DNA from 2 places in the Arthrobacter sp. R4 genome. Region 2 is predicted to be linked to the other one. Evidence: riboswitches for the same ligand, from Rfam matches in the RefSeq annotation. Region 2 holds a riboswitch; the other holds the start of a gene.

Region 1 (4,442 bases), on a different contig from region 2:
GCATGTCGACGCAGACCGCATCCTCCGCTCCTTTCCGGACCTGGAGCCGGGCACTGATGCGTGCGAGCGGGGCTGCAAACACAATGCCAGCGCAGTCAACTGCGGCCTGGACTCCTGGGTTGCCGAAGGCCATGCGGGCCCAACCGGACCTGCCAGGCTCGCGTCCCTCCGGCGCCTGCTCGGCACCGATCCCCGCATGGAGGGGCAAGAAACCAAGGAATTGGGCAGCGTCAACTGACCCGCCCGGCCGGGCTGGGAGCAGCGCCCGGGCTGTTCAGGACGCCGCCCGAAGCCGGGGTCCCCAACCACACGGCGCTTTGACGGTAGTTTGGAACCATGATCCAACCCGCTTCGAGCTACAACGATGACCTGCGCCTGGCCCACGTGCTGGCCGATTCCGTGGACGACCAGACCATGAGCCGCTTCAAGGCACTGGACCTCCACGTCGAGACCAAGCCGGACCTGACCCCGGTCACTGATGCCGATAAGGCCGCCGAAGAAGCCATCCGTGGCCAGCTTTCCCGTTCCCGCCCCCGCGATGCGGTCCTGGGCGAGGAATTCGGCAGTTCAGGCCATGGCTCCCGGCGTTGGATCATCGACCCCATCGACGGCACCAAGAACTTTGTCCGTGGCGTACCGGTGTGGGCAACACTGATTGCGCTTGTGGACGAAGGAGAGCCCGTCGTCGGCGTCGTCAGTGCCCCTGCCCTGGGCAAGCGCTGGTGGGCTGCCAAGGGCGCAGGCGCCTACATGGGCCGGTCACTGGCTGCGGCCACCCGGCTGAAGGTCTCAGACGTGTCGAAACTCTCGGACGCTTCCCTGTCCTACTCCAGCCTGAGCGGCTGGAAGGACCGCGGGAACCTGGATGACTTCCTTGGCCTCACCGAAGACGTCTGGCGCACGCGTGCCTACGGCGACTTCTGGTCCTACTGCATGGTGGCCGAAGGCTCCGTGGACATCGCGTGTGAGCCGGAGCTGAATCTCTACGACATGGCGGCACTGGTCCCGATCGTGGTGGAGGCCGGCGGCCGCTTCACCTCCCTCGAGGGTGAAGACGGTCCGTTTGGCGGCAACGCGCTTGCGACGAACTCCATCCTGCATTCGGAAGTCCTCAAACGGCTCAACCCTGACCTGGACGACCTCCTCTAGCAGCCCAAGTGCCGAATTATCAACGGCGGACGCCTCCTGATGGGGGCGTCCGCCGTCGTATCTTCGGATAACCATGGGTATTTCCATCCGCGCGTAACAAAAGCCTTAACATTCGGACGGGCTTCCTGCCCGCCCCGCCCATGTTCTACGCTCTTAACAGGTCACGAGTGCCAGCGCGAAACCCCGGTTTGCTGGCCGGCAACCCTCCATTCGCGGTGGGGTGCCCCGGGTGACGACCAGGCCGGTCCGGAACGGACCCGGCAAGCGCGGATTCCCGGGACAGGGAGTCCCTCTAAAGTGAGGTCTCTGTGACAACAGCCACCGTCTCCCCCAACTCCGCCGTCCGTACCCTGGCCGCAAACGAGACCGCAGCCCTGTTCAGCGAACGGCTCGCCGTTGCGGGACGGCCGCTCTCCGCCGTCACCGGCGCCGAAATCCAGGCCCCGCTGATCCAGGGCGGCCACGTGCGTTACGCCAACCTGGACTACGGCGCCTCCGCCCCGGCCCTCTCGGTTGTCTCCGCCTACCTCAACGAGATCCTGCCGTTCTACGCCAGCGTCCACCGCGGCGCCGGCTACGCATCCCAGATCAGCACGTCCGTCTACGAGAACGCCCGGAACATCGTGCGTGACTTCGTGGGAGGCCGGCCCGGTGACTCCGTCATCTTCACCAGGAACACCACGGACTCCCTGAACCTCCTCGCCGGGTGCCTTCCGTCCGCGGACGGCCGCCCCACGGGGGAGGTTTTGTACCTCGACATCGAGCACCACGCCAACCTCCTGCCGTGGCAGGGCGTCCCGCACCGCAGCGTCGTTGCGGCCGACACCGTGGCCGGCACCATCGAGGCCCTCGGTGCCGAACTGGAACAGGGCGGAATCAGCCTGCTCGCCGTCACGGGCGCCTCCAACGTCACCGGCGAAATCCTGCCCATCCGTGCCCTCGCCGCCCTTGCCCACCAGCACGGCGCCCGGATCGTCGTCGATGCCGCGCAGCTCGCGCCACATCGCCGGATCAACATCAGCGCCGACGACGTCGACTACCTCGCTTTCTCGGGCCACAAGCTCTACGCGCCCTTCGGCGCAGGCGTCCTCGTGGGGCGGTCGGACTGGCTCGACGCGGGTACGCCGCATCTTGCCGGTGGCGGCGCGGTGCGGGAGGCCAGGCTCGACGGCGTCAGCTGGGCCACCGGCCCAGCCCGGCACGAGGGCGGTTCGCCCAACGTCCTGGGCGCAGCCACACTGGCTCGCGCCACCCAGGTCATCGCATCGCTGGATCAGGACCGGTGGCACGCCCACGAGTCGGCTATCCGGTCGTTCCTGGTGGAGGGACTGCAGAAGATCGAAGGCGTGACGGTACACCAGATCTTCAAGGACACCGATCCGGACACCGACACCATCGGCGTAGTGAACTTCTCGGTGGAAGGCTACGACGCCGGCCTGGTGGCTGCCTACCTGTCAGCAGAACACGGCGTAGGCCTCCGCGACGGCCGGTTCTGTGCCCACCCCCTGCTGAAGCGCCTGGGCCTCCCTTCCGGCTCCCTGCGGGCAAGCTTCGGCGTAGGGTCCCGCCTCGAAGACGCCCAGCGTCTCCTGGCTGGCATCGAGGAACTCCGCCGAACCGGCCTGGGCTGGGACTATGTGGTTGACTCGGGTCGCTGGGTTCCGGCTAACGACACCCGCAAATACCCGGACTGGGCACCCAATACGCCTGGCACGGCAGGCGCTGCCCCCTGCATCGACGACTGACCCGGGTTACCCCGCCCATGCGGTAAATTCGAAGGATACCCAAGGGCATCTGGCGAAGGAGGCTGCACGTGGCACGGGGTGGCCCCAAACTTGACCACGTACGCCGTCAGGAGCTTGGACAGAGCTTCCAGGACGGAGGCGAACACTACGAACGCGTGCGCCCCGGTTACCCCGGCGATTCGGCCGACTGGCTTATTCCGGCGGGGGCCCGGGATGCCCTGGACGTGGGCGCCGGCACCGGAAAATTCACGGTCCTGCTGCTCGACCGCGGATTGTCCGTTTCCGCCGTGGACCCCTCCGCCGACATGCTCGACCAGTTGCGGATCCTGCACCCCGGCGTTGCGGCAACTGTGGGCACTGCCGAGGCGACGGGATTCGGGGACTCCTCATTCGACGTCGTCAGCGTGGCGCAGGCCTGGCACTGGTGCGATCCCCTGGCCGCCAGTACGGAGCTTTCACGGGTTCTCCGCGCCGGCGGAAGGTTGGGGCTGATCTGGAACCAGTTGGACACTTCAGTCCCTTGGGTTCACCGGCTTTCCCGCATCATGCACGCCGGGGATGTCTACCGGCCGCACTTCCAGCCGCCCTTGGGACCGGAGTTCGTGGAGCTGGAAAGCCATGTCACCCGCTGGGAAGACGCGCTCACCACGACAGAGATCATGGAGCTTGCCAAGTCGCGGAGCTACTACCTCCGTTCCGGCGATACCACCCGCGCCAAGGTCCTCGCCAACCTGGACTGGTACCTCCACGACCATCTGGGACACTCCCCCGGCGCGGGCCTGGGACTGCCCTACCTCACCCTGACATGGCGGGCCGCAAAAGCGTGACGCCCTCCGCGCAACGGGTAGGCTTGGTGTCGTGAAGACCAGCGCGCCCTCCTCCTCCATCGAGGACTACGTCAAGGTCATCTACTCCTTCACGGAGTGGCAGGACAAACCCATTACCTCCTCCCAACTTGCGCAACGGCTGGGTGTGGCAAACTCCTCCGTGTCCGAGATGGTCCGCAAGCTCAAGGACCAGGGCCTGGTGGACCACAAGCCGTACAGCGCAATCACCCTCACCGACGCCGGCGTGCGGCTTGCGCTCTCCATGGTCAGGCGGCACCGGCTGATCGAAACCTATCTGGTCCAACAGCTTGGCTACAGCTGGGATGAGGTCCATGATGAGGCCGAGCATCTCGAACACGCCGTCTCGGACACGTTTATTGAGCGGATGGCGGCGAAACTGGGAAATCCACTTCGGGATCCCCACGGCGACCCCATCCCCGGCGCCGATGGCACGGTCCGGATGCCACACGCCCACCTGATGAATGAATTGGATCAGGGACACACCGGCCGGATCACCCGAATCAGCGATGAGAACCCTGACTTGCTCCGGTACCTGTCTGCCGAGGAAATCGACCTCGACGCCGAGGTGGAGGTAGTGGGTCGCAAGCCATTCGGCGGGGCACTTGTAGTGCGAATCAGCTCCGCGGGTAAGACCCGGGAGTATGACCTCGCTGATGAAATCACCTCGGCCTTGTGGGTGCACAGCGACGCGCCGCACGCC
Region 2 (4,442 bases):
GACGTTGTCGACGACGACGGTAGCGCCGGCGGCGTGCGCCAGTTCGCTGACCGCGGCGATGTCCACGATTTCCTGCATCGGGTTGGACGGCGATTCGAAGAACACTGCCGTGGTGGGCTCCGACAGGGCCGCGCGCCACTGCTCCAGGTCCGGTCCGTCGACGAATACCGTCTCAACACCCCAGCGGGGCAGGATCTCGTTCAGGATCACAAAGCAGGAGCCGAACAGTGAGCGGGCTGCCACTACGCGGTCGCCAGCGGCCAGCAGGGCACCCAGGGCGGTGAACACGGCGGACATTCCCGACGCCGTTGCGAAGCACGCCTCAGTGCCTTCGAGCAGGCGGAGCCGTTCCTGGAAGGTGGCCACGGACGGGTTGCCGTAGCGGGAGTAGACAAAGCGCTCGTCCTCGCCGGTGAAGGCGCGCTCCGCTGCGGCGGCGGACTCGTAGACGAATCCGGAGTTCAGGAACACCGGTTCGGTGGTCTCCTGGAAGTTGGTGCGGTCCAGCCCGCCGCGGACGGCCTGGGTGTCAGGGCTCCAGCCGGCGGCATCTTCGTTGAAGGTCACTTAGTTCTTTCCCAGGTTGGTTGGCAGGCCGCGGTTCTTCCAGCCGTTGACGGTGCGCTCGCCGTAGCGGTCCGGTTCGCCTTCGAAGCCCTCCAGGACGTTGTAGGAGGTGAAGCCGGCCTGCGTCGCGGCGATGGCGGCCGAGATGGAGCGCTGGCCCGAGCGGCAGATGAACAGGAGTTCGGTGCCGGTGTCCTCCGGCGCCTGCTGCCTCAGGTCGGTGAGGAACTCGGGGTTGGGAATGCCGCCAGGGAACGTCCACTGTATGAACAGGGGGTCGTTGTCGGTTGCCTTGGTGTCAGGGATGCCGATGTGCGCCCACTCACCCTCGGTGCGGACATCCACCAGGATGGCGCCCTGTTCCAGCTTGGTCCAGGCTTCCTGCGGGGTGAGGTCTCCGGCGTAGCTCACGCGTGGCCCTCGCCTTCGAACTCAAGGTCTTCCACGGCGGTGGCGACGGCGGCGTCCGCACTGGCGATGGCGGCCGGGAGGATGAGTGCCTGCGCCACAATCACCTGGCCGCCGTTGGACGTGGCAGCCGGGCTGCCATGCAGGACATAGCCTTCGGCCAGGGCGGTGGAAATCCGCTCACAGAAATTACGGTCGTCCGGGCCTGTGATGAGCCGGTACGACAGTTTTTCTTCAGGGGCAGGTGCGTCAGACACGACGGATCTCCTTCTCTCACGCTTGCAACTCGAATGTCGATATGCCGAGTATTCACCTGAGGCACCCCGCCGCGAAAGGGAGGGTTGCCGACCGGCCAGTCAGGGCTTGGCGCCGGTTCTCATTACTCCTCAAAAACGTAACACTTGGCCCGCCTGGCCGCACCGCCGCCGTCGTCATGTTCCGTAACCAACACGTGCTTCCGCGGCCGTCACCCGGACGGGACAATCAGTTCATGGGGAAATCCGGGCGGGGACTGGCTTCATTCGCTCGTTTGAGGACTGCCGCTGCATTCCTCGTACTGGCAACGGTGGCCACTGGCTTGAGTGGTTGCCGGGACGTCTTCGCGCCGCCGCCCTGCATGCCGCCCGCGTACACAGTCACGCCGTCGGAAGCCAAGCCCGGTGAGCAGGTTACGGTCAGCGCGCAGGACACCAGCTGCGATGCCCGCTACGGGCAAAACGCGCAGGTCCAGGTGACGGTGCGGGACGCCTTTGGATCGCTGATGCTGGAGGAACTCGCACCCATGAGCGACGACGGCGCGTTTACTTTCGTGTTCACCGTCCCGCCGGGCGCGGCTCCCGGCAAGGCGGCAGTGGGGGCGCACCCGTACAACCTGGATTGGTGCGACGACACCGGGGTTAACAACCGGGCCGGCGCGGGGCCCAGGACGCTTGTCCTGGTCTCGTGTGCCGAGCGCCTGGTGCCGTTGCTAATACTGGCGGGTACCGGGGCCTGAGCAGCGCCGACGCCCGTGGGGACGGGCGTCAGGCCCTGAGGATGAGGGCCTCGCCCTGGCCGCCGCCGCCGCACAAGGCCACGACGCCGATGCCGCCGCCGCGCCGTTTCAGCGCCAGGGCCTGGTGCAGGACCAGCCGTGCCCCCGATGCGCCGACGGGGTGGCCCAGCGCGATCGCCCCGCCCTCGGCGTTGATCTTCTCCGCCGAAATGCCAAGGTCCTGGGCTGACTGGATGATCACCGAGGCGAACGCTTCGTTGATTTCCACCAAGTCCAGGTCCTCCACCGAAATCCCTTCTGCGCGGAGTGCTTTTTCGATGGCGCGGGACGGCTGGGAATGCAATGAGCCGTCCGGCCCGGCTGTCTGCCCGTGGGCGCCGATCTCGGCAATCCAGGTGAGCCCCGCCCGTTCGGCGGCCGCCTTGCTGGCCACCACGACGGCGGCCGCGCCGTCGGAGAGGGGAGAGGCGGAACCTGCGGTGATGGTGGCTGAGTCTGCCGTGGAAAAGGCGGGCTTGAGCGCCGCCAGGGCCTCCGCCGTCGTGCCCGGCCGGATCCCCTCATCGGCATCGACGGTGACGGCAGGGCCGCGGCGCTGCGGGATATCCAGGGGAACGATCTCTTCGGCGAGCAGTCCTGCATTCCGCGCTGTTTCGGCCCTCTGGTGGGAGCGGGCGGCAACTTCGTCCTGCTCCCCGCGGCTGATCCCGCGCTCAGCATTGCCTGCATCGGTGGCGGCGCCCTGCAGGATTCCGGAGATGGGATCCTGGAGGGCGTCGTGGTTCAGGGAATCCACCAGCGGGGTATCGCCGATGGCCACGCCGGTGCGCAGGCGGGGCAGCAGGTGCGGGGCGTTGGTCATGGATTCCTGGCCGGCGGCCACGACGAAATCAGCCTCCCCGGCGCGGATCATCCGGGCCGCGTCGATCACGGCGGTCAGCCCGGAAAGGCAGAGTTTGTTGATGGTGACCGTGGGGACATCCCAGCCGATGCCTGCCGCCAGGCTTGCCTGCCGGGCCGGTCCCTGGCCGGCTCCTGCCTGGATGACCTGCCCCACGATTACCGCATGTACCTGCCCCGGCGCCACACCTGCGCGTTCCAGCGCATGGCGGATCGCATGTGCGCCCAGTGCGCTGGAGGAGAGGGAAGACAGGCTGCCGCGGAAACGGCCGAAAGGGGTGCGGGCACCTCCGAGGATGACGGCAGTGCGGTCCTCGTGGGCCGGGAAAGTGTTGGCCGTGGCGTCGTTGACCATGATGCTGCCTTTCGGTGGAGGCGAGGCTCGGGGCGACGTCCAGGCGCGCCCGGGGTGCTGTTTCCTCAAGCATGTCATGGGCGGTGGCGGTGCGGGAATGGAACGCAGGAAGGGCCGGGGTGGCCCCGGCCCTTCCAGTGCTGCCAGCCAGCCGATCGCCTGCGCCCGCTTCTTCGGGACCGCAGGATCTAGGCGGGATGGACGTTGTCAGGTGGCTGTTTCGGTCGTGAGGCTGTTCACGTCGCAGCCAGGTGTGGTGCCCTTGCCAGCACGGCGGCCATGAGCTCAGAGGTGGTTGCCAGGACGCGGGAGCCCCGGCACTGCGAGCAGCTGACGGCGGCCGCCAAAGTGTTCTTGCGTGCATCTAGAACCACCACCGAGTCCAACGCCAGGTAGGAATCGGTGTCACAGTCTGCGCACCAGGGCCGCCCGCCCCGTGGCTGGAAAGAATCCCGTGGCAGGTAACTGCAGAAGGGTTTCTCCATGGGGCTTAGACCAGGCCGGGGTAACTCGTCAGTATGTAATCAGCTGCTGCCGGGCCCTTCATGCGCAGGCCGTTTTGGTCGGGGTTGATCCGGCGGGACATGGCAGCCCAGAAAGTGGTTTCGGCGCGGGGGGTCTGCTGATTGAGGAAACACCAACTGGTGTAAAGGCCATACAGGGGATCGCGGGCAAGGGTGACATCAGGTTCACCGACGCACGTTGTAGCTTCGCGGAGGAATTTGTCGAACTGCGAATGTGCCATAATCGGCTTCTCTTTCGCCAGGTGCAGTTGGTGCCGCCGTTCGGCTACAGCAGCGCGAACCTCAACGCCGTGCACGTGGGCATTCAGGGTATTCGTGTGCCAGGACGGAGTCCGGACTGGCTAAGAGTTTGATTTGGCTGGCCTGTCCGCCCAGCAACGCGGTCCCTTGTCTGAAACCCGCGCCTACATTTTGCTCTACAACGTAGACTTTACGCGTAGACTACGTATTAGGCAAGCGTCTTTATTTTTCCTATCCCAGCCCGACGCTTCAACGCACAGGATGGAATCCCATGCCCTCCCCGAAGACCCCGGAGAATGAAATGGCGAGCCCTAAACCGCGCCTGAGCAGGGAACTGGTGCTCTCCGCGGCCTTGGAACTCGTGGATTCCGAGGGCCTCGACTCGCTGACTATGCGCCGCTTGGGGCAGGTGCTGGAACGCGATCCAATGAGCCTCTACCGCTACGCAGAGAAC

The links. Region 2 has a riboswitch for S-adenosylmethionine ahead of ACLKOZ_RS19025 (DUF1737 domain-containing protein). Riboswitches for the same ligand answer to the same signal wherever they lie in the genome.
Region 1: linked by a shared signal. The riboswitch ahead of ACLKOZ_RS13660 (aminotransferase class V-fold PLP-dependent enzyme) and the one ahead of ACLKOZ_RS19025 (DUF1737 domain-containing protein) in region 2 are both predicted to bind S-adenosylmethionine.

What each region holds. Positions count from the first base shown of each region.
Region 1 covers NZ_JBLWIJ010000021.1:75,994-80,435, forward strand. Annotated here, with positions in the region: gene rsgA (ribosome small subunit-dependent GTPase A) at 1-238, shown strand, start outside; gene hisN (histidinol-phosphatase) at 337-1,149, shown strand; SAM riboswitch class IV at 1,309-1,422, shown strand; gene ACLKOZ_RS13660 (aminotransferase class V-fold PLP-dependent enzyme) at 1,458-2,894, shown strand; gene ACLKOZ_RS13665 (class I SAM-dependent methyltransferase) at 2,963-3,721, shown strand; gene ACLKOZ_RS13670 (metal-dependent transcriptional regulator) at 3,753-4,442, shown strand, end outside.
Region 2 covers NZ_JBLWIJ010000032.1:108,059-112,500, reverse strand. Annotated here, with positions in the region: gene ACLKOZ_RS19035 (O-succinylhomoserine sulfhydrylase) at 1-567, opposite strand, end outside; gene ACLKOZ_RS19030 (rhodanese-like domain-containing protein) at 568-978, opposite strand; gene ACLKOZ_RS19025 (DUF1737 domain-containing protein) at 975-1,232, opposite strand; SAM riboswitch class IV at 1,246-1,359, opposite strand; gene ACLKOZ_RS19020 (hypothetical protein) at 1,466-1,969, shown strand; gene ACLKOZ_RS19015 (acetyl-CoA C-acyltransferase) at 1,998-3,224, opposite strand; gene ACLKOZ_RS19010 (hypothetical protein) at 3,461-3,709, opposite strand; gene ACLKOZ_RS19005 (hypothetical protein) at 3,715-3,969, opposite strand; gene ACLKOZ_RS19000 (TetR/AcrR family transcriptional regulator C-terminal domain-containing protein) at 4,260-4,442, shown strand, end outside.